Linked DNA regions of Thiorhodovibrio winogradskyi. The protein of the gene in region 3 interacts with the protein of the main gene of each other region in a pairwise test. Links are inferred from orthologs where the notes say so. Each region holds a gene or a part of one and is shown on either strand. Other genes may lie near its edges.

The links.
Region 1: the proteins of Thiowin_RS24965 (region 3) and Thiowin_RS21720 interact in binary tests that used the Escherichia coli proteins (3 or more experiments, as listed by UniProt). The link is inferred for Thiorhodovibrio winogradskyi from one-to-one orthologs.
Region 2: the proteins of Thiowin_RS24965 (region 3) and ftsZ interact in binary tests that used the Escherichia coli proteins (3 or more experiments, as listed by UniProt). The link is inferred for Thiorhodovibrio winogradskyi from one-to-one orthologs.
Region 4: the proteins of Thiowin_RS24965 (region 3) and ftsA interact in binary tests that used the Escherichia coli proteins (3 or more experiments, as listed by UniProt). The link is inferred for Thiorhodovibrio winogradskyi from one-to-one orthologs.

What each region holds. Positions count from the first base shown.
Region 1 is NZ_CP121472.1:4,719,328-4,727,575, forward strand. Bases 1,089-4,008 are described here. They hold Thiowin_RS21720 (RodZ domain-containing protein), read right to left. Parts: upstream 3,147-4,008; coding sequence 2,031-3,146; downstream 1,089-2,030. Other genes in these bases: hisS (histidine--tRNA ligase), read right to left, coding at 1,089-1,988; pilW (type IV pilus biogenesis/stability protein PilW), read right to left, coding at 3,185-3,910. Also shown: Thiowin_RS21710 (YfgM family protein), read right to left, coding at 1-625; more of hisS, read right to left, coding at 672-1,088; ndk (nucleoside-diphosphate kinase), read right to left, coding at 5,049-5,477; Thiowin_RS21740 (acetyltransferase), read left to right, coding at 5,678-6,634; Thiowin_RS21745 (hypothetical protein), read left to right, coding at 6,755-6,976; Thiowin_RS21750 (cytochrome c3 family protein), read right to left, coding at 7,100-7,729; Thiowin_RS21755 (multiheme c-type cytochrome), read right to left, coding at 7,722-8,248.
Region 2 is NZ_CP121472.1:1,086,722-1,094,896, reverse strand. What follows is about bases 5,329-8,175. They hold ftsZ (cell division protein FtsZ), read right to left. Parts: upstream 7,414-8,175; coding sequence 6,244-7,413; downstream 5,329-6,243. Other genes in these bases: ftsA (cell division protein FtsA), read right to left, coding at 7,495-8,175; lpxC (UDP-3-O-acyl-N-acetylglucosamine deacetylase), read right to left, coding at 5,329-5,670. Also shown: preprotein translocase subunit SecA, read right to left, coding at 36-2,909; Thiowin_RS04845 (M23 family metallopeptidase), read right to left, coding at 2,999-3,982; Thiowin_RS04840 (DciA family protein), read left to right, coding at 4,066-4,734; more of lpxC, read right to left, coding at 4,759-5,328. UniProt on the Escherichia coli protein: Essential cell division protein that forms a contractile ring structure (Z ring) at the future cell division site. The regulation of the ring assembly controls the timing and the location of cell division.
Region 3 is NZ_CP121472.1:5,437,343-5,445,565, forward strand. What follows is about bases 2,060-4,954. They hold Thiowin_RS24965 (rod shape-determining protein), read right to left. Parts: upstream 4,083-4,954; coding sequence 3,036-4,082; downstream 2,060-3,035. Other genes in these bases: mreC (rod shape-determining protein MreC), read right to left, coding at 2,065-2,958; gatC (Asp-tRNA(Asn)/Glu-tRNA(Gln) amidotransferase subunit GatC), read left to right, coding at 4,763-4,954. Also shown: mrdA (penicillin-binding protein 2), read right to left, coding at 1-1,569; rod shape-determining protein MreD, read right to left, coding at 1,580-1,990; more of gatC, read left to right, coding at 4,955-5,044; Asp-tRNA(Asn)/Glu-tRNA(Gln) amidotransferase subunit GatA, read left to right, coding at 5,234-6,709; Asp-tRNA(Asn)/Glu-tRNA(Gln) amidotransferase subunit GatB, read left to right, coding at 6,854-8,223. UniProt on the Escherichia coli protein: Forms membrane-associated dynamic filaments that are essential for cell shape determination. Acts by regulating cell wall synthesis and cell elongation, and thus cell shape.
Region 4 is NZ_CP121472.1:1,083,901-1,088,287, reverse strand. The notes cover bases 1-2,803. They hold ftsA (cell division protein FtsA), read right to left. Parts: upstream 2,116-2,803; coding sequence 886-2,115; downstream 1-885. Other genes in these bases: Thiowin_RS04820 (cell division protein FtsQ/DivIB), read right to left, coding at 2,126-2,803; ftsZ (cell division protein FtsZ), read right to left, coding at 1-804. Also shown: more of Thiowin_RS04820, read right to left, coding at 2,804-2,995; Thiowin_RS04815 (D-alanine--D-alanine ligase), read right to left, coding at 3,007-3,936; murB (UDP-N-acetylmuramate dehydrogenase), read right to left, coding at 3,933-4,387. UniProt on the Escherichia coli protein: Essential cell division protein that assists in the assembly of the Z ring. May serve as the principal membrane anchor for the Z ring.

The DNA.
Region 1 (8,248 bases), 720 kb from region 3 along the record:
CCTCAATGCGATCCTCGGCCAGGGCAATGTCGCCACGCAGAGCCGCGAAATCAGCCGCGAAACTCTCATTGTTATCGTGCTGGTCGATCACGGCTCCAGCCGCTGCATAATCCTGGATCCCGATCAGCACCCGCGCCAGACGTAGCCCGGCCAGCGTCTTGAGCAAGGGTGTGGGTGCCTGATCGATGGCCGCGCGCAGTGCCTCGGCCGCCGCCGCGCTCTGGCTTTGGTCATTCCGTGCCTTGGCCAGGGCGAGCTGGCCGAAATACTCGTAGGCCGTGGACCCATGATTCTCGCTTAGGCGCGACTGCTGTTCGGTGGCAACGCTCAGCAGCGAATCGCGCGCCTGACCCGCGGCTGATCCACCCGGCTCCGCTGGATCGGACTCGGATGCCACGCCACCCTGCGCCGGCGGCATGTTCGAGACCTGACTCACAGTGACCATCAGCTCCTCGAAGGCGAGCGATGCCTGCTGCCCGCGCTGCTCCTGATAGCCGACCCAGGCACGCCAGCCAAAGATGGCCGCCAGTCCGATCACCACCCCGGAGACCACCGCAAGGCCGTTTTCTTTCCACCATTTTTTGATGGCTTCGGCTTTTTCTTCGTCGGTTTGCAAATCGACCACGGTCTTATCCTTGTGTATAAATAACCCTGTCTATTGATCGAATCGATCAAAGGCCCAGTTTCCCAGCCAGATTGCGTGACAAATCAGCAAGCGCGACAGACTCTTGCGCCCCCTCGCCGCGCAACGGCTTAACGCTGACTTGCCCCCCGGCCAGTTCCTCGTCACCCAGCACCAGCGCAAAATGGGCGCCGCTGCGGTCGGCTTTCTTGAACTGACTCTTGAAGCTTCCGCCACCGCAATGGCACAGCAAGCGCACCCCAGGCAGTTGCTCGCGCACTTGCTCCGCCACCAGCACGGCCCGTGCCTCGGCCTGTTCACCGACCGCGACCAGATAGAGGTCTGGCGCGTCTTTTAGATCCGCGGCACTCGGCGCGCTCAGATCGAGCAACCGCTCCAGCCCCATGGCAAACCCAATAGCGGGCGTGGCACGTCCGCCGAGTTGCTCGACCAGTCCGTCGTAGCGCCCCCCGGCGCAAACAGCCCCCTGAGCACCCAGGGCATCGGTGACCCACTCGAAGACAGTGCGGTTGTAGTAATCCAACCCGCGCACCAGTCGCGGATTGATGCGCACCTCGAGCCCAGCACCCTCGAGCCCGCGGCAAAGCGCGTCAAAATGCGCACGCGCCTCGCTGCCTAGGTAATCGAGCAGGCTGGGCGCGGCGTCAATCAGTTCACGCAGCAGCGGATTCTTGCTGTCGAGCACCCGCAGCGGGTTGGTCGCAAGACGGCGCAGGCTATCCTCATCAAGCGCGTCGCGATATTGGTCGAGATAGGCGACCAAATCCTCGCGGTAACGGACACGGTCTGCTGGATCACCCAGGCTGTTGAGTTCCAGATGGAGGTCCGTCAGCCCGAGCGCCTCCCACAGCCGACGCGTGAGGAGAATCTGCTCGAGATCAATGTCCGGGCCGCTCAGCCCGAAGACCTCAACGCCAATCTGGTGAAATTGCCGATACCGGCCTCGCTGCGGCCGCTCGCGCCGAAACATGGGCCCGGCATACCACAGCCGCTGTGGCTGACCGAGCAGACCATGCTCAATGGCCGCGCGCACGCAGCTCGCGGTGCCTTCGGGGCGCAGACTGAGATGATCGCCGCCGCGATCCTCGAAGCTATACATTTCCTTCTCGACGATGTCGGTCACTTCGCCGATGGAGCGTCGAAAAAGCCCAGTCTGCTCGACCAGGGGCATGCGAATTTCCCGATACCCGTAACCCGCGAGCAGGTCGCGCGCGCAACCCTCCAGCCACTGCCAACGGGCGCTATCCGCCGGAAGAATATCGTGCATGCCGCGCACGGCTTTTAGCTGCGCGGGTGGCTTTGCCGGTGCTTGTGCGGGCATTGCAACCCGAGTCTGTTCGACCATGTGAATGCTGTTCGCCTCTAGACGAAATCAGGAACCCTGGAGTCAGCGGGTGGCGGGATCAAGTTCGAAACGGGCCACATTGCCTCGCGCGACGGCTTCCACATCGAATTCCTTGCCGTCCACTGTTAGCGCGACAGCTGCCGCATTCCCTAGGATGATGGAGTAAGGGCCCCGTCCCCCGAGAACCCGCCGATCGCCTTTGTTCATTTCGCCAAAGAGTTTGTATTCGCCAGTGGAATCGCGCACATCAACCCAACAGGGTCCGCTAAAGGTCATGATGATTTCCGCGGCGGCGGATGCATCGCTATTGCCATTCTCGGCGGCCACGTCATTCTCGCTCGCAGCGGGATCAGTCGCATCGCGATCAATAATGACGATCAGACTGGCTGGGTTCTGCTCGCTGGGCACTGTAGCCCGTGATGGCGCACCAGATTGCGCACCGGTTTCCGCACCGGTTTCCCCACTGGATTCCGCACCGGACTCCAGGGGGGCTTCTTCGGGCGCGGGCACTGCATCCAAGGTATCGGCCTGCGCGTTCTCTTCCTCGGTAGCCGCGTCGACCATCGCCTCATCCAATTCTCTGCCTTCCGTCCTGAGAGATGCCGACATCTCGGCCTCGTCCGCAAGGCGCGGAAGAACAGGCTGCGCGACTCTGCCGCTCAGCGTGACAGCCGCGCTATCCTGTTCGTCCGTCGGGGAAAACAAATCAGCAACAAAAGCGCCGCCACCTAGCTGTGCTGCCACGAACCAGACCGCTCCGCCAAGCACCAGCAACAATACCAACCCGAGCAGCGGCATCAGCGGAATTTGAAACGGCCGCCCCCCCCCTTCCTGCGCGCGCTCGACGGGCAGTGCCGGATAACGGCCGTCTGGCCGCTGGCGTCGATATTGATCAAGCAAGGGGACAGGATTAAGTCCGAGGATGCGCGCATAGGTGCGCAAATAGCCGATGATAAAGACTTCGCTTGGCAAACCGTCATAGTGATCATCCTCCAGCGCCTCAATGGTGCCGACGGACAGATGCATCTCGGCCGCCACCTGCGTGAGGGTCAGGCCGCTGCTTTCCCGCGCCACGCGCAGCTGACGTCCGGGGCTATCGTGCAACGGATCAGTGGTATCGGTATGGAGCGCGGGCGTCGGTTCGTCAATGCTGTGCATGGGTTCAGGCCGCTAGAGGGTTCTCAATGTCGTGGTCTTTAGGGAGCAAGTTCCATGATTTCGGGTGCATCCGGGAAGCGCTGTCGCAGGGATCCTTCAAGCTTCTTGGCGGCGGCATCGTTGCCCAGCGCCCGCTCAATACGCACCGCGAGCAACAGCGCATTGGCCGTGGCCGCATTCCCCGCGGCCACGTACCGACTCATATAGCCGCGCGCACCCTGGGCATCGCCATTGGCGAGGGCCTGGCTGGCCATGTTCAGTAGCGCCGGACCGAATCGTGGATTTTTCTCGAGTGCCTGGCGCCAATACCGCTCCGCCGCGACCACATCGCCCGCACGCCGCGCGCAGTCGGCGGCATTTGCCAGGGCTACCTCCGGGTTGGCGTAGAGCGGTTTGCTCAGGGCCTGCTGGAACTGTTCTTCCGCATCCTGATAGCGCTGTTGCTTGCACAGTACCACGCCCCAGGCATTGCGGTAATCAGGGTTTTTCGGATCGATCTTAACGGCCTTGCCAAACTCCTTCTCGGCCTCCGCATGCTCGCCAATGCGCTGATACACAATAGCCAGCATATAGCGCGCGCGCGCGCTGCCGCGATCCTCGCGCACCCCTTGCTTGGCGCGCGTCAGCGCGGCCTCGATCTGGCCGCGCTGCAGATAAGCCGAGGCCATGTTGACATAGAGATCCGCGGGGCTTTCCTTTGCGGTTCCAAGTTCAACCTGCAGATCATGATCATCGATACCATCATCGTCGCCGCCCGGCAGCATGGTCGTGCAACCAGCGCTCAGCACGGACGCTGCCAGAAAGGCGCCGACCACGGGAAGAGCACGCCGTCGGTTTTCGACTCGCCCCACAAGCTGGCCGCACGCCGCGGCAATGCCATCGCCGCGCGTCTTGCGTGTGGTGGTGACCAGGCCAGCACCAATCAGACGCAGCCGAAACGCATCGACCCGCTCGGGCGGGCTGGTGGCAAAACCACTCCCGGCAAAGGGATTAAAGGGGATGAGATTGACCTTGGAAGGCACGCCTTCAAGCAGGCGAATCAGTGCCTTGGCGTGCGCCAAACTATCGTTGACGCCATCGAGCATGACATACTCCCAGGTGATGCGTCGGCGCTTATCCGCACCGGCATAGACCTTGCAGGCCGACACCAGTTCCTCGAGCGGGTATTTGCGATTGATCGGCACCAGTTGGTCCCGCAGCGCGTTATTCGGCGCATGCAGTGAGACCGCCAAGGAGACGTCGGCAACCTCTTTTAGCCGGTATATATTGGGGACCACTCCGGAGGTGGACAGAGTCACCCGGGTCTTGGCCAACATATAGGCCAAATCATGCCGCATCACCGCCATGGCTTGCACCACGGCGTCGAAATTGGCCAAGGGCTCGCCCATGCCCATGAGCACCACGTTGGTTGGCGCCAAACCGATGCGCCGGGTTGCGGTCCAGACCTGGCCGATAATTTCGCCCGGGGTCAAATTGCGGTTAAAGCCCTGACGCGCGGTCGCGCAGAACCGACAGTCGAGTGCGCAGCCAACCTGGGATGAGACACATAGCGTGCGTCTCTTGCCTTCAGGAATGAAGACGGTCTCGACCCGCTGCCCGTCGGTAAGTTCAAGTATCCACTTGACCGTGCCATCGGGTGCTGGCTGCTCCAAGGCGACCCGAGGCAAGTCGCAACGACACTGGCGGCCCAGGGATGCGCGCATGGCCGCTGGCAAATCTGTCATGCAGGAAAAGTCCAGCACACCCAGCTTGTGCATCCATTTAAACAGATTGCGACCATGAAAGGCCTTGCCGCCATGCGCGATGGCAAGCTGCTCGCAACCGTGGATGTCAAGCTCTAGCGGATTGATGGACTGAGCCGTGGTCATGAAGCAGGAATCCTGGAATGGTTGACCCATCAACTCAGCGCGTACGCGGGCAAACCCCTTCGGGGAAGAAAAAGGCAATCTCGGTCGCGGCCGTATCCGGCGCATCCGAGCCATGCACCGCATTTTCAGTAAAGGAGTCGGCGAAGTCCGCGCGTATGGTGCCAGGCGCGGCCTGAGCGGGGTTGGTGGCGCCCATGATCTCGCGGTTAAGGGCGATGGCGTCCTCGCCCTCAAGCGCCATGGCCAGCACCGGACCCGAGGTCATGAAACCAACCAGCTCGTCAAAAAAAGGCTTGCCTTGATGCACGGCATAAAAGGCAGTGGCCTGCTCGCGGGTCAGGTGCGACATGCGAGCGGCGACAATCCGCAAGCCGGCTTTCTCGAATCGCTCGCAAATGGCTCCGATGGCATTCTTTGCCACCGCGTTAGGCTTAATGATGGATAAGGTTTGCTGGACGCTCATGCTGACTCCTTGAAGCGGGCTTGCGCCCTGGAAACAAAAAAGTGTGATCCAAGCGCACAAGTCTAATCGGGAAGTGGCCCGAAAATCCATCTGTCGCGCGCAAATGTCGAGGAGATGAGGTGACAAGGACGCTCAGGTTCGCGACAATCCAAGGTTTTTTGCCTTGGACCATTTGGCAATCACTAACGGGAAAAGCGGCCATGAGCGATTATGATCTTTTCAACGGCGATGCGGACGGGCTCTGCGCCCTGCAGCAACTGCGTCTGGCCGAACCCCGTGCGAGCCAGCTAATCACTGGCGTCAAACGCGATATAGCCTTGCTCGGGCAGGTACGGCCAGCTCCCGGCGATCGGCTCACGGTACTCGATATCTCGCTGGATAAAAACCGCACGGATCTGGAGCGAGTACTCGCGGCCGGCGCCACCGTGCGCTGGTTCGACCACCATTATGCCGGAGAAATTCCAACCCACGACCGGCTCGAGGCGCATATCGATCCCTGCCCGGATCAGGGGACCAGTTTGCTGGTGAATACCGCGCTTGACGGGCACTTTCTCCCGTGGGCGCTGGTCGGCACCTTTGGCGATAATTTCGATGCCAGAGCACGGCGACTGGCTACCGCGGCTGGACTGTCCGAGCAAGACACCGACGCATTGCGTGAGCTTGGCATTTTGCTCAACTACAACGGCTATGGGGCACAGGTCAGCGACCTGCATTTTGCGCCCGACGCGCTCTTTCGGCGCCTGCAGCCCTATCGCGACCCGCGCGAGTTCATCGCCGCCGATGAGGCTTTCAGCCAACTGCGCGCCGGCTACGCGCGGGACATGTCGCTGGCGCGGGCGCTAACGCCCGAACACGAATCCCCAAGCCACTGCCTGCTGCGGCTGCCAAACGAGCCTTGGGCGCGCCGAGTCAGCGGCGTGCTTGGCAATGCACTGGCCCAGCAAGCTCCAGGGCGCGCCCATGCCCTGCTAACGGCACTCGAGCAAGGCGGCTATTTGGTCAGTGTGCGCGCCCCGCTCGAGCGCCCCGATGGCGCCGATGCGCTCTGCCGTCAGTTCCCCACCGGCGGAGGGCGCAGTGCCGCCGCTGGCATCAACGCGCTGCCGGAATCCGACTATGATCGATTCCTGGCTGCCTTCCATGCCGCTTTCACCTGATCGCGCCCCTCGGCCTCTGCCATCCACCGCCGCTCGGTAAAAACTTGAAAAAGCGCTCCACTGTATTAGAATATACTTATAGACTAACTTAACGGCTCACAGCTTTTTAGGAGCGCGATCATGATCGATTGCAACAGTATGCGCGCAGCCGTCCTCCTGTCAGGCGCTCTCATGCTTGCCGGGCTCCTGTTAGGCGGCATCGCGATGAGTACGCCACTGGTGATACTGGCCAGCTATGCGTCGCTGATTCTTGTTCTGACTGCTAGCCTGGTACTCGCGGGGATTTTTCTTGTTGCCATGATTCCGGGCGTCTCGCGCCGGCTCGAGGAGTGCCAGCACTGATCGCTCCGCGCTGACCACAGACCCACCGGCTGGTGCCGAACAATTTTTTTGCGCAGCCTTTGTTCGACAGCCATGCCCTGGAATGATGGACTAGCACGGGAGCGCTTATGCGCTCCCGTGCCCTCAATGCTCGCCCAGCAAGGCCGCGGCCGCACCGGGTTCAAGCGCGAATTCCTCCTCGACCATGCTATTCCAGGCGGCGCGCTTGAAGGTCTGGCGCTCGGGTACCGGCCGATGCACCAGATTGATGTGGCAGTCTACGCAGGTCTTGCCCTGGGCATCCTCCTGGTGGATCGCCGCCGTGTTGGCCCGCGTCCCCAGAATGGCCTCCTGAGTATGACAGCGCTTGCAGGTGGCTGAGTCACGCTTGCGGAACCAGTCGCGCGCGGCGAAGGCCGCCTCGGGCAAATGCAGGGTATTAATGACCGGGTCATCGTAGTCAGGTCCAAAAAGCTGCTTGATGAGATCCTTGGTGCCCACGGCATGGTCATAGGTCGCCATGATGATACCCTCTGACACATGGCAGTCGCCGCAGCTCGCGCGCACGCCCGAAGGAGAGTTGTAATGCACGGATTGCCGGTAGAAGTCATCCGCGTAGGTCATGGAATGACAAGACAGGCAGAACTCGTTTGAGCTGGTGAAGTGGTCGAACTCGATCAAAAAGAACATGAACACGACGCCGCCGAGGCCGCCAGCCACGAGCGCAAAAAGCACATGACGGGTGATAAAGAGCGGAGCGCGTAGCTTAATCATCACCACGACCCTCGCTGGCTGGGCTGACTGGCACCGCCTCCGTCATCGGAGCAACAGCTTGGGCTTCAGCACCGGCTCGCGGTGACTGACCTGATGGATCCGCGCTTTCCTCAAGCTCGCTCGTGTCTGGCTCGAGCCTGGGTGGCGGTGACCAGCCAAGGATGGGGTTGGCCGCATCAGGACTGGACTGCCAGCGATGATGATCGCTCCTCGCCAACACCGAGTCGACCAACTCGGCCGCCGCACCCCCCGCCACCGCGCGCGCCTCGGGCAGGAAGCGGCTGTAAAAATTCCGCCCGACCAGATACATGCCTTCCCACCAGGCGTGATTGGGGCTCATCATGGCAGCGCCATGGCGCGCGCGCGCGCCCTCGTCATGCCACAGCTCCCAATAGATGAATTCCAGCGGCTCGTCAAAGGGCAGCGGAGTCAGTAGTCCCTGCTCATACAGGCCCTTCATAATGGCGGCCGCCGGCTCGCCAAACTTGCCGTTGTAAAGCTGCACCACCGCATCGAATT
Region 2 (8,175 bases), 4.4 Mb from region 3 along the record:
TGACGGCCAGGTCCGAAATCCAAGATCACAGCCGCTCAGCCGAGCTTGCCGTGGCATTGCTTGTACTTTTTGCCCGAACCGCATGGACAGGGCTCGTTGCGGCCGATTTTGCGCCCGGCGCGCACGAAGGGCTGCTGATCGCTGGCGGATTCTGTCCCGCCACCAGTCTCCCGTGCTAGCTCGGGTTCGCCCGCTGCCCCAGACGCTGTTTCAGATTCTGCTCCGGATACTGGGCCCGATCCCAAACCACCAAAACTTTCGTGCTTGAACTCGAAAGCGCGTTCTCGGTCGAACTGACGCTCGGCCAGACTGGACAGCTCGGGCGGCATTTGCACCTGCATGCGCGCGAGGGTGCGAATCACGTCCTGCTTGATGCTATCAAGCAGCGCCGAGAACATCTGGAAGGCCTCGCGCTTGTACTCCTGCTTGGGATTCTTCTGCGCATAGCCACGCAGATGGATACCCTGGCGCAGGTAGTCCATCTGCGCCAAATGTTCCTTCCACTGGGTGTCCAGTGTCTGCAGCATGACAGCCTTTTCAACCTGACGGAAATTCTCTTCCCCTACCTGGTCTTTCTTGTCGCGATACCGGCGCGCGAGTTCATCATCGATACGCTGGCGCAGGCTCTCCTCATGCAGCTCATCGTCTCGATCCAACCATTGTTGAATGGGCCAGTCGCCGCCAAATTCATCGACCAACGCCTGGGTCAGACCCGGCACGTCCCATTGCTCTTCCAGACTGTGTCTAGGAATATGCTGATCGATCAAGCGACCGAGGACGTCCTGGCGCATCGCCTCAATGGTCTCGGAGACCTCGGTCGCGTCCATCAGCTCGCGGCGCTGCCGATAAATGACCTTACGCTGATCGTTGGCGACGTCGTCGTAGTCGAGCAACTGCTTGCGGATATCGAAGTTGCGTCCCTCGACCTTGCGCTGGGCGTTTTCAATCGCTTTGCTCACCCAGGGATGCTCGATTGCCTCGCCTTCCTGCATACCGAGCTTCTGCATCATGTTCGCGACTCGGTCGGAGGCGAAAATGCGCATCAAGTTATCGCGCAAGGACAGATAAAAGCGGCTGGAGCCGGGATCACCCTGGCGGCCGGAGCGCCCGCGCAACTGATTGTCGATGCGGCGCGACTCGTGCCGCTCGGTGCCAATCACATGCAGTCCGCCGGCGTCGATGACCTGCTGGTGACGGGCTTTCCAGTCAGTCTTGATGCGCTCTCGCTCGACGGGATCCTCGGCATTTTCCAGCTCGGCCTCGAGATTGCCGCCCAGCACGATGTCGGTGCCGCGACCAGCCATATTGGTGGCGATGGTGACCGCGCCCGGCTCGCCGGCGCGCGCCACTATGCCCGCCTCGCGCTCGTGCTGCTTGGCATTCAGCACCTCGTGCGGAATCTTCTCGGCGCTCAGCAGTTTATCGACCAGTTCGGAGGTCTCGATGGACGCGGTGCCGACCAGCACCGGCTGACCGCGCGCGACACAGTCCTTGATGTCCTCGATGATGGCCTTGTACTTCTCATCCTGGGATAGATAGACCAGATCGCCGTGATCGGCGCGGATCATGGGCACATTGGTTGGAATCACGACGACCTCGAGCCCATAGATCTGCTGGAACTCGAAAGCCTCGGTGTCCGCCGTGCCGGTCATGCCCGCAAGCTTGGGATAGAGACGGAATAGATTCTGAAAGGTAATGGAGGCGAGCGTCTGGTTTTCCTGCTGGATGGCCACCCGTTCCTTGGCCTCGACTGCCTGGTGCAGCCCCTCGGACCAACGCCGCCCTGGCATGGTGCGACCGGTAAACTCATCGACTATGATGATCTGCCCATCGCGGACGATGTAGTCGACATTTTTCTGGAACAGCGCATGCGCACGCAGAGCAGCATACACATGATGCATCAGAACGATATTGGAGGCATCATAGAGGCTCTCGCCCTCGCCGAGCAGGCCAAGCTCGGTCAGCATGTCCTCGACCTTCTCGTGACCGTCCTCGCTCAAATAGACTTGACGCGCCTTCTCATCGACTGAGTAATCACCAGGACCAAAGTCCGGCTGGCCTTCCTCGTTGGTGATGGGTTCCTGGCGCTCGAGCTTGGGTACGATCTGGTCGATCTGCAAATATAGATCGCTATTGCCCTCCGATGGACCTGAGATAATGAGCGGCGTGCGCGCCTCGTCGATCAGGATGGAGTCAACCTCGTCGACAATGGCATAGAAAGGATCGCGCTGCACCCGCTGCTCCGGGGTGAAGGCCATGTTGTCGCGCAGGTAGTCGAAACCGAACTCGTTATTGGTGCCGTAGGTAATGTCGGCATGGTAGGTCTCGCGCCGGGTGACGGGGCGCAAATGGCGATAGCCGCTGCCACCAGCAGCCGGTTCGAACTCTGGATCGTAGAGATAGGAAGCGGAATCCGGGCCAAGACCACCGGAAGAATTCACCACCCCCACCGAGAGCCCGAGGAAGTGATAAACCTGCCCCATCCAGGCCGCGTCGCGGCGGGCGAGATAATCATTCACCGTCACCACATGCACGCCCTTGCCAGGCAAGGCATTGAGATAAGCCGCCAGGGTGGCGACCAGGGTCTTGCCCTCGCCGGTGCGCATCTCGGCGATCTTGCCTGAGTGCAGCACCATGCCACCCACCAACTGAACGTCGAAGTGGCGCATGCCAAGCACCCGCTTACCGGCCTCGCGCACCAGGGCGAAGGTCTCGGCCAGCAGGTCATCTAGCTTGGCGCCCTGCTCCAGTCGTTCGCGGAACTCCGCGGTTTTGCCGCGCAGGGCATCATCCGGCAAGGCGGCTAGTTGTGGCTCGAGCGCGGTGACCTGCTCGGCCGTTTTCAGCAGTCGTTTGACCAAGCGGTCATTACGACTACCGAACAGTTTCTTGAAAAGGTTCATCCCCATGAGTGGCTCTCAACGGAAGCGCGAAAAAGGGCGCCAGTATAGCGCTTAGGTCGCACCCGCGCTCCAGAACCGCGCATTCTAGGCGAGTGTCAAAGACGCGCGATACGGGCTGTGCCACGTGGACTCAAGTAGGTTCTCGGATTGATGGGCGTGCCATTCTTGCGCACTTCGAAGTGAACATGGGGCCCAGTGGAGCGACCGGTGGAGCCCAGAGTGGCGATTTCCTGCCCCCGCCGAACCAGATCTCCTTCCCTGACCAAGTTGGTTTGATTGTGGGCATACCAGGTTTCAAGCCCGTTGCCGTGGCGAACCTCAACAATGTTACCGTAACCGTTCTTGCGCCCAGCGAAGACCACCAAGCCGTCTGCCATGGCCAGAATTGCGGTACCAGTTTTGCCTGATATATCAATACCCTGATGCATGCTGCGGCGGCCGGTAATCGGGTGGCGACGGTAGCCAAATTCCGAGGTCACTATCCCGCCAGAACGCAGAGGCCAACCTTCTGGCTTGGTGTGCTTGGTCAGGTCACGTTCCATGATGAACGTCTCAAGGAGTCCAAGCTTGCGCTTTCGATCATCGAGCGCGGCCAGCACTTTCGCAAGATCCTGCGCGACTTCGTTGATTCTGTTGGACTGATCCTTGTAGCGATCCGGACCGCCGGCGCCGGCTGGATTCTCGAAGTCGAACTCGTCGCTGTTCAAGCCAGCCATCTTCACCAATCGCTGCCCCAGCGCGTTCATACGGAGAACCTCTGCCTGCATCTCGGCAACGCGGACCGCGATAGTGTCAATATGCGCCTGGATCTGGCGTCGTTTCTGCTCAAGCTCAAGCTTGGCGTCTTCAAGATCGCGGGTTAGCGCAAGCTGACCGCTGATCGGGGAAGCATCGTTGAGGCGATATTTCCCCAGCCAATAGCCGAAGCCACCGGCCATCAGGCCAACCATCATAATGATCAGCAAAATTACGGAGCTGAACCCTTGCTCGGCGGCAAACACCTGACGTCGATGCATAATGACTCCTAAATACAGTTCTTGTTGGGCGAATTTTCGAATGGGGGGCTTGGCTGATTGCATCGAGCAGCGACGGTCACTACATTGACAGGAATACCTAACAAGAAGGCCGTCGCACCATTACTCTCGGAGGGAGGCCACGCGCTTTGCGCGCGACACTGGTATCCCGGCCATCGGTCAATCGGGTTAAAGGTCTCGAGCGCCGTCTGTCATCTCCATCGCCAAGCCGTAATCAAGCATTTCCGGTATCAGCTAATCCCGGCATCAATAAATTCAGCATGTTAAAAAAACTCCGCCCCACCGCAAAGCTAGCGGGTCCTGATCGCGAAACAGCCCTTGCCTCGGTTCTGCGCGAACTCAAGCAGCGTGAGCAGTTGCTTCGCACCATCAAACCCCTGCTGCCCGAGGGTGTCCGCCGACATTGCTCCCAGGCGAGCACTGATGGTGATTGCCTGCAGTTGTTTGCAGACTCGCCCGTCTGGGCGGCAAAGCTCAGGCTGTTTACACATCAGATACTTAATGTGTTATCAGAGCAGGGACTCACCCTGAAACAATGCCAGGTCCGCGTGTCCCCCCCCCTATTTGTTGGCAATGGACCGCAAGGACACAGGCATGCCGACTCCCACACCACCCTTGATCTTGATGGTTCTGGAGATCATGACCAGAAGCACGGCGTGACAGGCAACCCCAAAGGGCGCCTCTCGGCGATCGCTGCATCACACTTAAAGCAGGCGGCAAGTGCGATATCAGATGAGCGCATTGCAGCCTGCTTTGAGCGTATAGCACACCATCACGGCCAACACGCGCTAGAATAAACCAAATCCAGAATTAACTAGAAATTATGCCACGGGAACCGGATGAGCGTAGCTAATCGGCGCTTTTTTCGGGTCGCCAAAGGTCACTTCTTCCCAGGCTTCTTCATTGGCTAACAAGGCACGCAGCAACTGATTGTTGATGGCATGACCTGACTTATAACCATGAAAGGCGCCAATCAGTGAGTAGCCTAGCAGATAGAGATCACCTATGGCATCAAGGATTTTGTGTTTGACGAATTCATTGCCATACCTCAGACCTTCTTCGTTCAGTACCCGGTAATCATCGACCACGACAGCGTTATCCATGGTGCCACCAAGAGCCAGATTCTGTTGACGCAAAGCTTCGATATCGCGCAAGAAACCAAAAGTGCGTGCACGGCTGATCTCTTTGACAAAGGAGGTGGTTGAGAAATTGATACAAGCCGACTGTTCGCGAGACGAAAAAGCGGGATGATCAAAGTCAATCACGAAAGATACCTTGAAACCGTCAAAGGGGTCGAACTGGGCAAACTTATCGCCGTCCTCGACCCGAATACGACGCTTAATTCGAATAAAACGCTTCGGCCGTGATTGCTCCTCAATGCCAGCGGATTGAATCAAGAAGACAAAGGGGGCTGCGCTGCCGTCCATGATGGGCACCTCAGGGGCACTGACCCGGACATAGGCGTTATCGATTCCAAGTCCAGCAAAGGCAGAGAGTAAATGCTCGACAGTCGAAATGCGTACACCGTCGCGCATCAATGTTGTAGACAACCGCGTATCTCCAACATTCGCCGGACACGCCTTGATTTCGAAAGGCTCGTTGAGATCGTCCCGGATAAAAACGATACCTGTATCAGGTGCAGCAGGCGACAGAGTGAGGTACACTTTTTCGCCGGTGTGCAATCCGACACCAGTTGCTCTGATGACATTCTTGAGTGTTCGCTGCCGGATCATTGATAAAGCTCTCCGTTCACCGCGGCGGTCCCTGCGGCGTCGCCACTTGCTTGCTCTTAACTCGAGCTGCGTTCGATCTGGGCGCTCATATCGCGGCCATCGGCGTCAGTCTCGTCCTGGGGACCGGAGGATTTCGACTCCTCCGGCCAGCGTCTGTTAACTCATCAAGGCAACATCATCGACTCATTCGCGCCTGTGCGGCCGGCGGATGCTTGAAATGGCACGGCACCTTGGAAGTCAGTGGTCAGAATCCGCGCCAGCGTTATCTGCCTTTGGTCGCCATATTAGGGTTTTCCCGAATTAGAATCAAGCACCCGAATCCAACCTTTTATGAAAAAACCGAACCTTGTCGCCAACGACCAAGTTTCGCGGATTCGAGCCGCTCTCTACACCAATGCAAAAACAACGCCTTACTAGTTTTTCAGGCGTTCTAGGCCCTTACCCTCAAGCATAACGGTAGTTTGAGCGTCCAGGATCCTTTGGACTCGGCGCCTCGGTCAAAGGGTGCGGCGCGACATCATTGACGATGCCGCGTCGGCAATGCCTCCCTTTGCTCAATCCGATGCATGGGATTCAATCCGCCTGTCGGCGCAGGAAGGCCGGGATGTCGAGATAATCCAGATCGGCCGCCGCCGACCCTCCTTCGGCAGCGGCAGCGTTGGCCGCCGCACGCTTGTTGCGAATGTAAGCCGGTTGGTCCATGTCCCGGTAATCCGGTGCCATGCCGCGGTCAGGTTCGTTGGACACCAGACGCATCTTTGGCTGTTCAGCCTGCGCGGCGGCGCGAGCACCAAGCCCGGTGGCGACCACGGTGACGCGCATTTCCTTGTCCATACTGGTGTCAATGACGGTGCCAACCACGACAGTGGCGTCATCGTCCGCGAAATCCCGCACGGTATCGCCAACCTCGGTGAATTCACCGATGGTCAAAGAGCTGCCGGCTGTAATATTGACCAGAATGCCGCGCGCGCCGGACAGATCGATATCCTCGAGCAGGGGGCTGTTGATGGCGGCTTCCGCGGCTTCGCGCGCACGCTCGTCACCACTTGCCGCCCCCGTGCCCATCATGGCCACGCCCATTTCCGACATCACCGTCTTGACATCGGCAAAGTCGACGTTAATCAGACCAGGGCGCGTGATTAGCTCGGCGATGCCCTGAGTGGCGTTGCGCAACACATCATTCGCGGCACTGAAGGCGTCAAGCAGGCTCATGTCCTTACCGAGCACAGCCAGTAGTTTCTCGTTGGGTATGGTGATCAGGGAATCGACTGATTTGGCCAGCTCCTCGATACCCGCGTCCGCCACCTTGCGCCTTTTACCACCTTCGAAAGGAAAAGGTTTGGTGACCACGGCAACGGTGAGTATTCCAAGCTCGCGCGCGATCTGTGCGACCACGGGAGCAGCTCCAGTGCCTGTGCCTCCACCCATGCCCGCGGTGATAAACACCATGTCGGCCCCTTCGAGAGCGTCCTTAATGCGTTCACGGTCTTCCTCTGCCGCGGTGCGCCCGACCTGTGGATCGGCACCAGCGCCCAGGCCCTTGGTGATGTCGTTGCCAAGCTGCAAAATGGTTTTGACATTGGAGCTTTCGAGTGCCTGCGCATCGGTGTTGGCGCAGATAAACTCCACTCCTTCGATATCCGAAGCCACCATGTGATTGACGGCATTCCCGCCTCCGCCGCCAATACCGATCACGCGAATCACGGCAGTTTGGGTCTGGGCATCTATCAGTTCAAAAGTCATTGCAGTTCTCCTGATTTCTGGTCATGTAATAGGGATGGAAGCTGTCATGTCCTGAAACGACCGCCGTGATAGCGATCAATACTAGAGATCGCCGCTCAGCCATGAGCGGAATTTATGCCAGGCAGCACCGATCCCCCGCGTCTCGCGATACTCGGGATGGGCCTCGAATCTGTGCTGCTTGGCGTAGATGAGCAGCCCAACGCCACTGGCGTAGACAGGGTCGCGCATGCGGTCCTCAAGCCCGGTGAAATACTGGGGGACACCAATGCGCACCGGCATGCGAAACACATCCTCGGCCAATTCCACCAGCCCCTGCATCTTGGCGCTGCCGCCGGTCAGCACCACGCCGCCCGGGACCATGTCCTCGAAGCCGCTGCGGCGCAGCTCTCCCTGAAGCAGGCCGAGCAATTCTTCGTAGCGCGGCTCAACCACATTGGCCAGAGTGTGATGGGAAAGCTGGCGCGCGGGCCGGTCACCGATACTTGGCACCTCGATACTCTCCTTGCTAGCGGCATCGCATTGAGCACAGCCGTGGCTGATCTTGATGGATTCGGCGTGATGAATGGGCGTGCGCAGCGCCACCGCGATGTCGTTGGTCACTTGATCGCCGGCGATGGGCACCACGGCTGTGTGGCGAATGGCGCCATCGGTAAAGACAGCCATGTCAGTGGTGCCGCCACCCATGTCGATAAGGCAGACACCGAGTTCCTTTTCGTCCTCGGTCAGCACTGAATAGCTCGAACTGAGCTGATCGAGCACCAG
Region 3 (8,223 bases):
GCGCGGACCCTCCACGACCTGGGTCATGGCATCGACCATCGCCTGCCACTGAGCCTCGCTGTCGACCGCGATCCGGTGGCTGACCGGTTTTGTTGGCTGGAAGAAACCCGTGGCAGGATCGCGCACCGCCTGCGCCATGCGCGGTTGAAAGTAGGTTCCGTGATTCGCCATGGCGGCCGTGGCCGCGGCCAACTGTAACGGCGTGACCAAAAAGGCGCCCTGTCCGATGCCAATGATCAGCGTCTCACCCGGGTACCAGGGTTGACCGCGCACTCTTTCTTTCCACTCTGGCGTCGGCAGGAGGCCGCCAAGCTCATCGGCAAAATCAATCCCGGTTTTCGATCCGAAACCGAAATCGGCCAAGAAGCGATCAACCCGTTCGATGCCCATGTCGTGCGCCAGTCGGTAAAAATACACGTCACAGGATTGCACCACGGCATCCTCCACATTCAGGGTGCCATGCCCTCCCCGTCGCCAACAGCGATAGCGATGTCCATGCCCCGGGAGCTGGAAGTAACCGCCACAGTATTTGCCTTCGCTGAAACTAATGGAGCCCGTTGCCAACCCGCCTAGCCCGATGAAGGGCTTGATGGTCGATGCCGGCGGATACTGGCCACGTACCGCGCGGTTATAGAGGGGTTTGTCGATGGAATCGCGCAGCTCGACATAGTCCTGAACGCTAATGCCATCAACAAAGAGATTGGCATCAAAACCCGGCGCGCTCGCCATGGCCAACACACCACCGGAATTGGGATCGATGGCCACAATCGCTCCGCGGTGTCCTTCCATGACGGCCATGGCATCGCGCTGCAGGGCAATATCGAGATAGAGCACCAGATCCTTGCCCGAGGTCGGCAATTGCTCCTTGAGGGTACGCAACACCCGCCCACGCGCATTGACCTCCACTTGCTGAAAGCCGACTATTCCGTGAAGTATGTCTTCATAGGCTTTCTCAAGGCCGATCTTGCCGATGTGACTAGTGCCTGCATAGGCCGAAGTATCAATGCGTTGCATCTCCTCCTCGTTGATGCGGCCGACATAACCGAGCACATGGGCAGTATCGACCGAGTGAGGATAATAACGCAGCAGTTCCGCGTGAATCTGCACTCCTGGAAAGCGATGACTTTGCACTGCAAAGCGCGCACGCTCAGTGTCGCTCAAGTCAAGTCGGATCGGCACTCCGTCAAAACGGCGGTGTTGCCGGCGCAAGCGATCAAAGCGCTGACGATCAAGATCGCTGATCGGGATGATCCGGCTCAGAGCCTTGATCGTTCCTGCAAGGTCCGCAACCTGTCCCGGAATAATCTGCAGCGAATAGGCGGGCACATTATCCGCAAGCAGCACGCCATTGCGGTCGTAAATCAGTCCGCGCATCGGCGGCAAAGGCTCGACACGCACCCGGTTATCTTCGGAAAGGGTGCGATAATGATCGCTATTGTAAATCTGCAGATACACCAGACGAGCGACGACCGCTGCAAGACAAAGGATCACCAACACACCAGCCAGAACGATCCGGCCGGTGAAGAGGCGCGTTTCACCTCGTGGATTCTTAAACCTTGAATCGACCATTTGGTCAGGCTTAAGTAAGATCCAAGCGCCGGACAATCCCTCGTAGCACTATCGCGAACCAGGGCCACAGCAGCATGCTGACAAAGGTCGCTGTCCAGTAGGACAACGCAGGCGTTGGCTGGTTGGTGGCGCTCAGCACCCAGAGCGACAACAGCCGTTCCACGGTAAGGATCAGCCAGATCGACACCGCCTGCTGCCAGGCACGAAAAAGCGCAATACGCTGCTCGAGTTCAACGGTGAGATAGCCCATAACCGAAAAGCTTAGTGCGTGTCGCCCCAGCAAAGACCCGGTGACCACATCCAGCATCAGGCCGGCGAAAAATGCCCAAAACACACCGATCCGATTTGGCAGGGTCGTGATCCAAAAAATCACCGTTAAAGCCACCCATTGTGGGCGATAATCGGCGGCTCCGTCTGGCATGGGCACAACTGTGAGAAGCCCAGCACCACCCAGGGTCAGCAGAATTATCCAAAGTGTACGGCCAGGCACGGAACTCAGGGCTCCAAGGTCGAGCGAAGCGCGGCTGGTTCCGCGCTTTCCGAATTGGTCATGGCGCCCTCCATGAGTTTTGGCAATGACCACACCAACAAAACCTCATGACTGCGATCCAGTCGCGCCGTTGGCTCCGCGATCACGGTTGCGAAACGCTGTCCAGCCTCAATGCGCACCTCGGTAATCCGCGCGACGGGATATCCGGGCGGATAGGTGCCGCCAAGACCAGAGGTAACCAACAGATCGCCCACTCGCACATCGGCCTTTTTTGGAACATGCAGTAGATTAAGCTGATCCACCAATCCGGAGCCGATCGCAATGGACCTCAGCCCGTTGCGATTAACCTTGACCGGCAGCGAGTGCCTGGCATCGGTAATAAGCAACACCGTGGAGGTCAAGGGGTTGGTACGCACCACCTGTCCCATGACCGCATTGGCATCCAGCACCGGCTGACCAACGAAAACCCCTGACAGGGCGCCTTTGTCAACCAACACCTGCTGGCGGTATGGGTCCAAGTCAACCTGCAGTAACTCGGCGATCAGCACCCGCTCACCGACCTTGAAGGCCGAGCCAAGCAGGTTGCGCAAGCGTTCGTTCTCCGACTCAAGCGACGCGAACCGCTGCAGACGGGCGCGCAGCATCAGATTTTCGCGATGCAGGCGGTCGTTTTCGGCATGCAAACGCGTTTTGCTCGCCACCTGGGTTTCCAGGTTCTGGGCAATGCGCGCAGGCAAAGCTGCCAGAAAATGCAGCGGATAGACGGTGACGGCAAGCCCTGAGCGCAGAGAGTCGAGTTGGCGATAGTGCAGATCGGCGATGATCAAGGCAAAGGCAAATGCCACGGCGATAACCATGCGCACGGCAGCCGAAGGTCCGCGATTGAACAGAGGCTTCATGCAAGGATTGCAGAAGAAAGTCTGAACTAAATCAGGAGAGTGACGCAGGCATGAATGCGCATCAATTCACAACCGGCCTATTCGCCGACGAAGAAATCAATCCCTCTTTTGTCGATCATATCGAGCGCCATGCCACCACCACGGGCCACGCAGGTTAGCGGATCATCGGCGATGATGACGGGCAGGCCGGTCTCCTCGGCCAGGAGTCGATCAATGTCCCGCAACAGCGCGCCGCCACCGGTGACCACAATGCCGCGTTCGGCCACATCCGAGCCAAGTTCTGGTGGGGTTTGCTCAAGTGCGATCTTCACCGCGCTGACAATACCCGAGAGCGGCTCCTGCAGGGCCTCGAGAATCTCGTTGCTGTTCAGTGTGAAGCTGCGCGGCATGCCCTCGGCCAGATTGCGGCCCTTGACTTCGACCTCGCGCACCTCGCTGCCGGGAAAGGCGGAGCCGATGGTGTGCTTGATTCGCTCGGCGGTTGCCTCGCCGATGAAGGTGCCGTAGTTGCGCCGCACATAATTGATAATGGAATCATCGAAGGTATCGCCACCGATGCGCGCCGACTGCGAATAAACGATGCCATTGAGCGAGATGACGCCAACCTCCGAGGTGCCACCGCCAATATCGAGCACCATGGAGCCGCGCGCCTCGGACACTGGCAAACCCGCGCCGATGGCTGCAGCCATGGGTTCTTCGATCAGATACACTTCTCGCGCACCAGCACCCGCGGCAGATTCCTTGATGGCGCGCCGTTCGACCTGGGTGGAACCGCAAGGAACGCACACCAGTACCCGCGGACTCGGTCGAATGATGCGGCTCTCATGTACTTTGTGGATAAAGTACTGGAGCATTTTCTCGGTGACCGTGAAGTCGGCAATGACGCCATCTTTCATCGGACGGATGGCGGTGATATTTTGCGGCGTGCGCCCGAGCATGGCCTTGGCTTCCTCGCCAACGGAGGCCACCGTCTTGCGCCCGCCGTCATGATCTTGCCTGATGGCGACAACCGAGGGTTCGTTGAGTACGATCCCTTTGCCACGGACATAAATGAGCGTGTTGGCGGTGCCCAGGTCGATCGACAGATCGTTGGAGAACAAGCCCCGAATGCGTCTAAAAACCATCGATTTTCCTTCCTAAAAACCGGCAGAACAGGCCTCGCTTAGCCGCGCGCGAACGTAAAGCAGCGGGCGCGCCTAAATGAAAAACGCCTCGCATCGAGGCGTTTCACCAGCGAGGTCGCCAATGGATGCCGCTTGACCGATGCGGGCACGATGATGGCAAGCATCATCCCAAGCTTGACCGCCTGGCCATGCTACCAGGCAGGTCGCGCCGCAGCCGTGCAGGCCGAGCGTCGGTGCCCAAGACCGCTCGCACGCCAGTCTGTCTGATATCTGGCGGTTTGTGCTGGCACGGTCTATCGGATCGACCCGAAAATTTAAGCTGACTAATCTAGCAATCTCGCGCTTGCTCGGCAAGACACCCAATGGTAACAGCTTCGGTTAAGGCGGCGAAATCCGGCGCCTGGATCCAGATCCGCATTTCGATCATTATGCGATAGGCGAGTTCTTGCCGAAAGGATTGCAAATGAGCATGAAATGCGTCCCGGGCGCCCGCCATTCTGTCACTGGGCACGCTGGTTGAGCCGCTAGGTATCCATCAAGGATTGCTCTGCCGGAGTTCCGACAGGTGCTCTGTGCTAGGAATTCCGTTAGCATATACCTAAAGGTTAGCGCTCGCGCCGGTTTTGGTAGGGTGAGCGGCCCTAGTTCTCAAAACAGCTGTCTGAATTTGCACCGCCACCATGCAACCGTCCGACGTCGCCCGAATCGCAAATCTTGCCAAACTCGCCGCGGATGCGAGCGAAATTGACCAGTACGCGTCCGAACTCACCGCTATCCTGTCCATGGTCGAGCAGATGAACGCGCTCGACACCACGGCTATCGAGCCACTCGCGCATCCCTTGGAACTCACCCAGCGCCTACGTTCCGATCAGATCACGGAGCCGGATCAGCGCAAGTATTTTCAGCAAATCGCTCCCATGACCGAGGACGGTTTTTATTTAGTACCCCGGGTGATCGAATAACTCAACTGGGTAACCAGAGGAGTCCTCCGCGTGGGTGAGGATCCGCGATGAGTCTTGGAATCGGCGCTTGATCGAACCCACTCCCCATCGGACCCATTCTCATCAGGCCTTTTTTCTCAGGCCCCTTCTCATCAGACAGTTTTCTTGCCAGGACTCATTTTTGACGGCCCGTATCAGGATTGCAGCACCATGCTTGACCAGCCCCAAGGCGTTTCCATCGGCGAACTGGCCGCGCGTCTGCGCCGTCGCGAGTGCTCCAGCCGCGAGCTGACGGCTGATTATCTCGCCCGGATCGAGCGCCATGACAGCGCGTTGAACAGCTTCATCACAGTCACGCCAGAGGCCGCCCTGGCCGCCGCGGACGCCGCTGACCAACGCCTGGCGCGTGGCGAGGGCGGTCCCCTGACTGGCATTCCCATTGCCCACAAGGACATTTTCTGTACCCAGGGCGTGCGGACCAGCTGTGCCTCGCGCATGCTGGACAATTTCATCGCGCCCTATGATGCCACTGTCGTCAGCCGCCTCAATCAGGCCGGAGCCGTCAGCCTTGGCAAAACCAATATGGACGAGTTCGCCATGGGCTCGTCGAATGAAACCAGCTGGTATGGCCCGGTCAAAAACCCCTGGGATACGACGCGCGTGCCGGGCGGCTCCTCCGGCGGCTCGGCGGCGGCGGTGGCGGCTGGTTTGTGCCTGGCGGCCACCGGAACCGACACCGGCGGCTCCATCCGCCAGCCGGCTGCCTTCTGTGGTATCACCGGCATTAAGCCCACCTACGGGCGCTGCTCACGCTGGGGCATGATCGCCTTTGCCTCCAGCCTGGACCAGGCCGGCGTCTTGGCACGCAGCGCCGCCGATGCCGCGCATGTGTTGCAAGCCATGGCGGGCTTTGATCCCAATGACTCGACCTGTGCCGATGAACCCGTGCCCGATTATGCGACCAACCTAAACGACAGCCCGCGGGGCCTGCGTATCGGCGTGCCCAGGGAGTTTTTAAGCCCGGAACTCGACAGCCGCATCGCCGCTGTCATCGAGCAGGCGATCGAGCTGTTGTGCCAGCTTGGCGCCGAGCGTCACGACATCAGCCTGCCCAATAGCGCGCTCTCGGTCCCTGCCTACTATGTGGTCGCGCCCGCCGAGTGCTCCTCCAACCTGGCCCGCTTCGACGGCGTGCGCTTCGGCCATCGCTGCGCTGACCCGATCGACCTGGACGATCTCTACCAACGCAGCCGTGGCGAAGGCTTCGGCACCGAGGTCAAGCGGCGCATCATGATTGGCACCTATGTGCTCTCCGCTGGCTACTACGACGCCTACTATCTCAAGGCGCAGAAGATTCGCCGGCTAATCAAAGAAGACTTCCAGCGCGCCTTCGCCGAGGTGGATATCATTCTGGGGCCAACGGCGCCCACCACGGCTTTCGCGCTTGGCGCCAAGACGGCCGATCCGGTCGCCATGTACCTCAACGACATCTTCACCATCTCGACCAACCTCGCCGGCCTGCCCGGCATGTCGGTTCCGGTCGCGCCCGTCGCCGGGCTGCCGGTGGGTCTGCAACTCATCGGAAATTACTTTGCCGAAGCGCGGCTGCTGAATGTCGCTCACCAGTTGCAACAGGCAAGCGACTGGCATCTGGCGCGGCCGACGGAGCAGAAGTTGAGAAGTTAAGAAGTTGAGAAGTTAAGAAGTTGAGAAGTTAAGAAGTTAAGAAGTTAGTAGTTAGAAGTCGCTTAACGCGGAGGGTCGGCTCTTTCAGCCGCTTTCCCCCTCACTTCACCCTTCAAGCTTCCCCCTTCACAAAGGACAGCGAACATGCCTTGGGAAACCGTGATTGGCCTTGAGATTCACACCCAGCTCAAGACGGCCTCGAAAATCTTCTCCGGCGCCGGCACCGCCTTTGGTGCCGAACCCAATCGTCAGGCTTGCGCCATCGACCTTGGCCTGCCCGGCGTGCTGCCGGTGCTGAATGCTGAAGTCGTGCGCCATGCGGTGCGCTTCGGCACCGCCATCGGCGCCGAGATGCCAGAGTGCTCGGTGTTCGCGCGTAAAAATTACTTTTATCCCGATCTACCCAAGGGCTACCAGATCAGCCAGTACGAGTTACCCGTGGTCGGACGCGGCCAGGTGGATATCCTGCTCGAGGATGGCGGCCTCAAAACCATCGGTGTGACTCGTGCCCACCTTGAAGAGGACGCTGGTAAGTCGGTGCACGAGGACCATTTCGGCGCGGGCGGCCTGAGCGGCATCGATCTCAATCGCGCCGGCACCCCGCTGCTTGAGATCGTCTCCGAGCCCGACCTGCGCTCACCCCAGGAAGCCGTGGCCTACGCGCGCAAAATCCACCAATTGGTGCGTTGGATTGGCATTAGCGACGGCAACATGCAGGAGGGCTCTTTCCGCGTCGATGCCAACATCTCCCTGCGCCCGGCCGGCTCGGACACCCTGGGCACCCGCGCCGAGATCAAGAACATCAACTCCTTTCGGTTCCTGCACAAAGCCCTGGAGTTCGAGATCGAACGCCAGCGCGATATTCTGGAAGATGGCGGCCGCGTTGTGCAGGAAACCCGCCTCTACGATGCCGATCTGGACGAAACCCGCTCCATGCGCTCCAAGGAAGAGGCCAACGACTACCGCTACTTTCCCGACCCAGACCTCCTGCCGGTCATGATCGATGGCGATTTCATCGCGCGGGCCACGGCTGACCTGCCCGAGTTGCCGGATGCCATGCGCGCGCGCTTTGCCGAGCAATATGGCCTGAGCGAGGCCGACGCCAGCCTGCTGACCAACTCGCTCGCCATGGCCGATTATTTCGAGCAAACCGCGGCCGGTTGCGGCGACGCCCGCCTGGCCGCGAACTGGATCACAGGCGCCCTGGCGGCGGCCTTGAACAAATCGGATCTCGATATCGCGGACAGCCCGGTTAGTCCGGCGGGCCTGGTTGGCTTGCTCAAACGCATTCAGGACAAGAGTATCTCAGGCAAGATCGCCAAGCAGGTGTTCGACGGCCTGTGGGTTGGCGAGGGCAATGCCGATGCCATCATCGCCGCGCGCGGGCTGAAGCAGATCACCGACACGGGCGCCATTGAGAGCATTGTCGATGCCGTCATCGCCGCCAATCCGACGCAGGTGGAACAATACCGCGCTGGCAAGGACAAGGTGTTTGGCTTTTTCGTCGGCCAGGT
Region 4 (4,387 bases), 4.4 Mb from region 3 along the record:
GGCTGTAATATTGACCAGAATGCCGCGCGCGCCGGACAGATCGATATCCTCGAGCAGGGGGCTGTTGATGGCGGCTTCCGCGGCTTCGCGCGCACGCTCGTCACCACTTGCCGCCCCCGTGCCCATCATGGCCACGCCCATTTCCGACATCACCGTCTTGACATCGGCAAAGTCGACGTTAATCAGACCAGGGCGCGTGATTAGCTCGGCGATGCCCTGAGTGGCGTTGCGCAACACATCATTCGCGGCACTGAAGGCGTCAAGCAGGCTCATGTCCTTACCGAGCACAGCCAGTAGTTTCTCGTTGGGTATGGTGATCAGGGAATCGACTGATTTGGCCAGCTCCTCGATACCCGCGTCCGCCACCTTGCGCCTTTTACCACCTTCGAAAGGAAAAGGTTTGGTGACCACGGCAACGGTGAGTATTCCAAGCTCGCGCGCGATCTGTGCGACCACGGGAGCAGCTCCAGTGCCTGTGCCTCCACCCATGCCCGCGGTGATAAACACCATGTCGGCCCCTTCGAGAGCGTCCTTAATGCGTTCACGGTCTTCCTCTGCCGCGGTGCGCCCGACCTGTGGATCGGCACCAGCGCCCAGGCCCTTGGTGATGTCGTTGCCAAGCTGCAAAATGGTTTTGACATTGGAGCTTTCGAGTGCCTGCGCATCGGTGTTGGCGCAGATAAACTCCACTCCTTCGATATCCGAAGCCACCATGTGATTGACGGCATTCCCGCCTCCGCCGCCAATACCGATCACGCGAATCACGGCAGTTTGGGTCTGGGCATCTATCAGTTCAAAAGTCATTGCAGTTCTCCTGATTTCTGGTCATGTAATAGGGATGGAAGCTGTCATGTCCTGAAACGACCGCCGTGATAGCGATCAATACTAGAGATCGCCGCTCAGCCATGAGCGGAATTTATGCCAGGCAGCACCGATCCCCCGCGTCTCGCGATACTCGGGATGGGCCTCGAATCTGTGCTGCTTGGCGTAGATGAGCAGCCCAACGCCACTGGCGTAGACAGGGTCGCGCATGCGGTCCTCAAGCCCGGTGAAATACTGGGGGACACCAATGCGCACCGGCATGCGAAACACATCCTCGGCCAATTCCACCAGCCCCTGCATCTTGGCGCTGCCGCCGGTCAGCACCACGCCGCCCGGGACCATGTCCTCGAAGCCGCTGCGGCGCAGCTCTCCCTGAAGCAGGCCGAGCAATTCTTCGTAGCGCGGCTCAACCACATTGGCCAGAGTGTGATGGGAAAGCTGGCGCGCGGGCCGGTCACCGATACTTGGCACCTCGATACTCTCCTTGCTAGCGGCATCGCATTGAGCACAGCCGTGGCTGATCTTGATGGATTCGGCGTGATGAATGGGCGTGCGCAGCGCCACCGCGATGTCGTTGGTCACTTGATCGCCGGCGATGGGCACCACGGCTGTGTGGCGAATGGCGCCATCGGTAAAGACAGCCATGTCAGTGGTGCCGCCACCCATGTCGATAAGGCAGACACCGAGTTCCTTTTCGTCCTCGGTCAGCACTGAATAGCTCGAACTGAGCTGATCGAGCACCAGGTCATCGACTTCCAAGCCGCAGCGACGAATGCACTTGACAATATTTTGGGCGGCACTGACCGCACCTGTGATGATGTGCACCCTTGCTTCCAAGCGTACACCACACATACCCACGGGCTCGCGGATGCCTTCCTGATTGTCGATGATGAACTCCTGCGGCAGGATGTGGAGAATTTTCTGATCCGCCGGTATGGGCACCGCGCGCGCGGCGTCTATGACCCGATCAATATCGCCCTGGTTGACTTCATGTTCCTTGATCGCGGTGACCCCATCGGAATTGCGGCTGCCAATATGGCTGCCGGAGATGCCCGCATGCACGGAATGAATCTCGCATCCAGCCATCAACTCAGCTTCCTCAATCGCGCGCTGAATGGACTGGACCGTTGACTCGATGTCCACCACCACACCTTTTTTGAGCCCGCGCGAGGGATGCAAGCCAAGGCCCACGATCTCGATGCTGTCATCGGCTTTGATCTCCCCAACCAGGGCCGCCACCTTCGAGGTGCCAATGTCGAGCCCCACCACTAAATTTTCTCTGCGTCTTGCCATAACCTGTGCTCTATCGCTGTTCGTTGAGTGCCGCCATGCGCTTTCCCCGGGCATGGAAATCGCTTTCCCTGTCGGTGGGCTCTCTGTCGCTATGTCCACTGCCCCTTTGCCAAAGCACCGCGAGACCATTGCTGTAGCGCAGATCGATACGCTCCGGCACCGCCACTGCCTCGATGCGCGGAAAAGTCGCCAGCAGCCGGGTCAGGCGCCGCTCGAGTTGCTCGGTGCCAAAATGCAGCACCGGCCCGCCGAGCAGCTCCAGTGTCCAGTCGCCGCGGCGGTCGCACTCAAGCGCGTCAATCAACAGGCCGAGGTCGGCGAGGCGCGGCTGCCACAGCAGCAGTCGGTCGACCACCTCCACGGCTCGCTCATCCGCACCCGACAGACGCGGCAATCCGGCCGGAACCCGACGGTCCTGGGGATGGAAAATCACCCCCTCTCGCGTCACCAAACCATCTTCACCCCAGCGGGCCACCGCCTCATGTTCGCTTACTTCGAGAATCAACCGATCCGGCCACACCCGCCGCAGGCTCGCCCCCTTGACCCAGGGCAAGGCCTCGACCCGCTCGCGCAGGGCCCCGAGATCCTGCGACAGAATGCCGCCGGTCAGGTGACTGGCCACTCGCTCCTGCAGTGCCTGACGCGAAAGGCTGCGCATCTCGCCATCCACGGTGATGACCCGAATGGGCAAGATGCGCGGCTCCCACTCCGCCGCCAGCCACAGGATCGCGGCCAGCGAGATCATCAGCGACAGTGCCACGAACAGGCGCAGCAGCAGCGTCTCGGTGGTCACGCCCAGACGCATTTGGCGGCTGGGAGCATCGCGCCTGAGAGTGGCCGCGATCAGGCTGTAGTGCTTGGGGTCCGCGGGATTGACCATGAGTATTTTGGTTAGCGGCTGGGTTTCAGGCTGGTGCGCAGAATGCGCGCGACCAACTCGGTAAAATCCATCCCCCGAGCGGCGGCTGCCATGGGCACCAAGCTATGGTCCGTCATGCCAGGGACTGTGTTGACCTCAAGCAAGCGCGGCTGACCCGCGGCATCGAGCATGAAATCCACCCGACCCCAGCCGGTCGCGCCAACGGCCTCGAAGGCGCGCAGGCAGAGCGCGCCGTATTCGGCTTCGCGTTCCGCCGTCAGACCGCAAGGGCACAGATAGCTGGTGGTATCGGCCTGATACTTGGCCTCGAAGTCATAAAAAGCGTTCGGTGTTTCGAGGCGAATCATGGGCAGCGCCTCGCCGTCGAGAATGGCGCAGGTGTACTCGGCCCCGCTCAGCCAGATCTCGGCAATGACCTCGGCATCGAAGGCGGCGGCAGCCCGATACGCATCAGTCAGCTCTTGCGGCGAATCAGCCCGCGCCATGCCAAGACTTGAGCCTTCGTGCGCCGGTTTGATCATCAGTGGAAAGCCAAGCCGCGCCGCCGCATCCATATCCTGCTCCGAGCGCAACACCACGAATTCGGCCGTTGGCAAGCCGCCACCGGCCCAGACCAATTTGGTGCGCACCTTGTCCATGCCGATGGCCGAACCCAGCACGCCGGAGCCGGTGTATGGCACGCCGAGGGTTTCCAGGGCGCCCTGAATCTGGCCATCCTCGCCACCGCGCCCGTGCAGGATGATGAAAGCGCGATCAAAACCACCGCGATCAAGCCGCTCCAGCACCCGCTCATCCGGATCGATGTCCTCCGCATCCACGCCGAGTTCACGCAGGGCTCGCAGCACTGCGGCACCGCTTTTGAGCGAAATCGCCCGCTCCGCCGAGCGCCCGCCCATCAAGACCGCGACCTTGCCGAAACGGCTGACTTCAATTGCCTTCATGCCTGTCCACCTCCAACGCGATGCACTTCGGGAACCAGGCGGATGCCATATTGTTGCTCGACGACCGCCCGCACATGGTCAATGAGCGCGAGAATGTCCGCGGCACTGGCATCGCCGCGATTGATGATGAAATTCGCATGCTTCTCCGACACCAGGGCTCCGCCAATACGGAAGCCTTTCAAACCGGCGCTGTCGATCAGGCGCGCCGCCCGATCGCCCGGCGGATTGCGAAACACCGAGCCACAATTGGCAGTGCCGGTGGGCTGAGTGGCCGCGCGCTGTGCTAGCAATTCCTTGATCCAGTTGGCGCCGACCTCCGGGTCGCCCACCGCCAAGCGCAACTCAGCGGACAAAAACCACTCCCCCGGCGGACCCTGGACCGAGCGATAACCGACCTTGAAATCCTCTGGATCGCGCTCTCGCACCCGTCCGCCGCGATCAATGGTCTTGA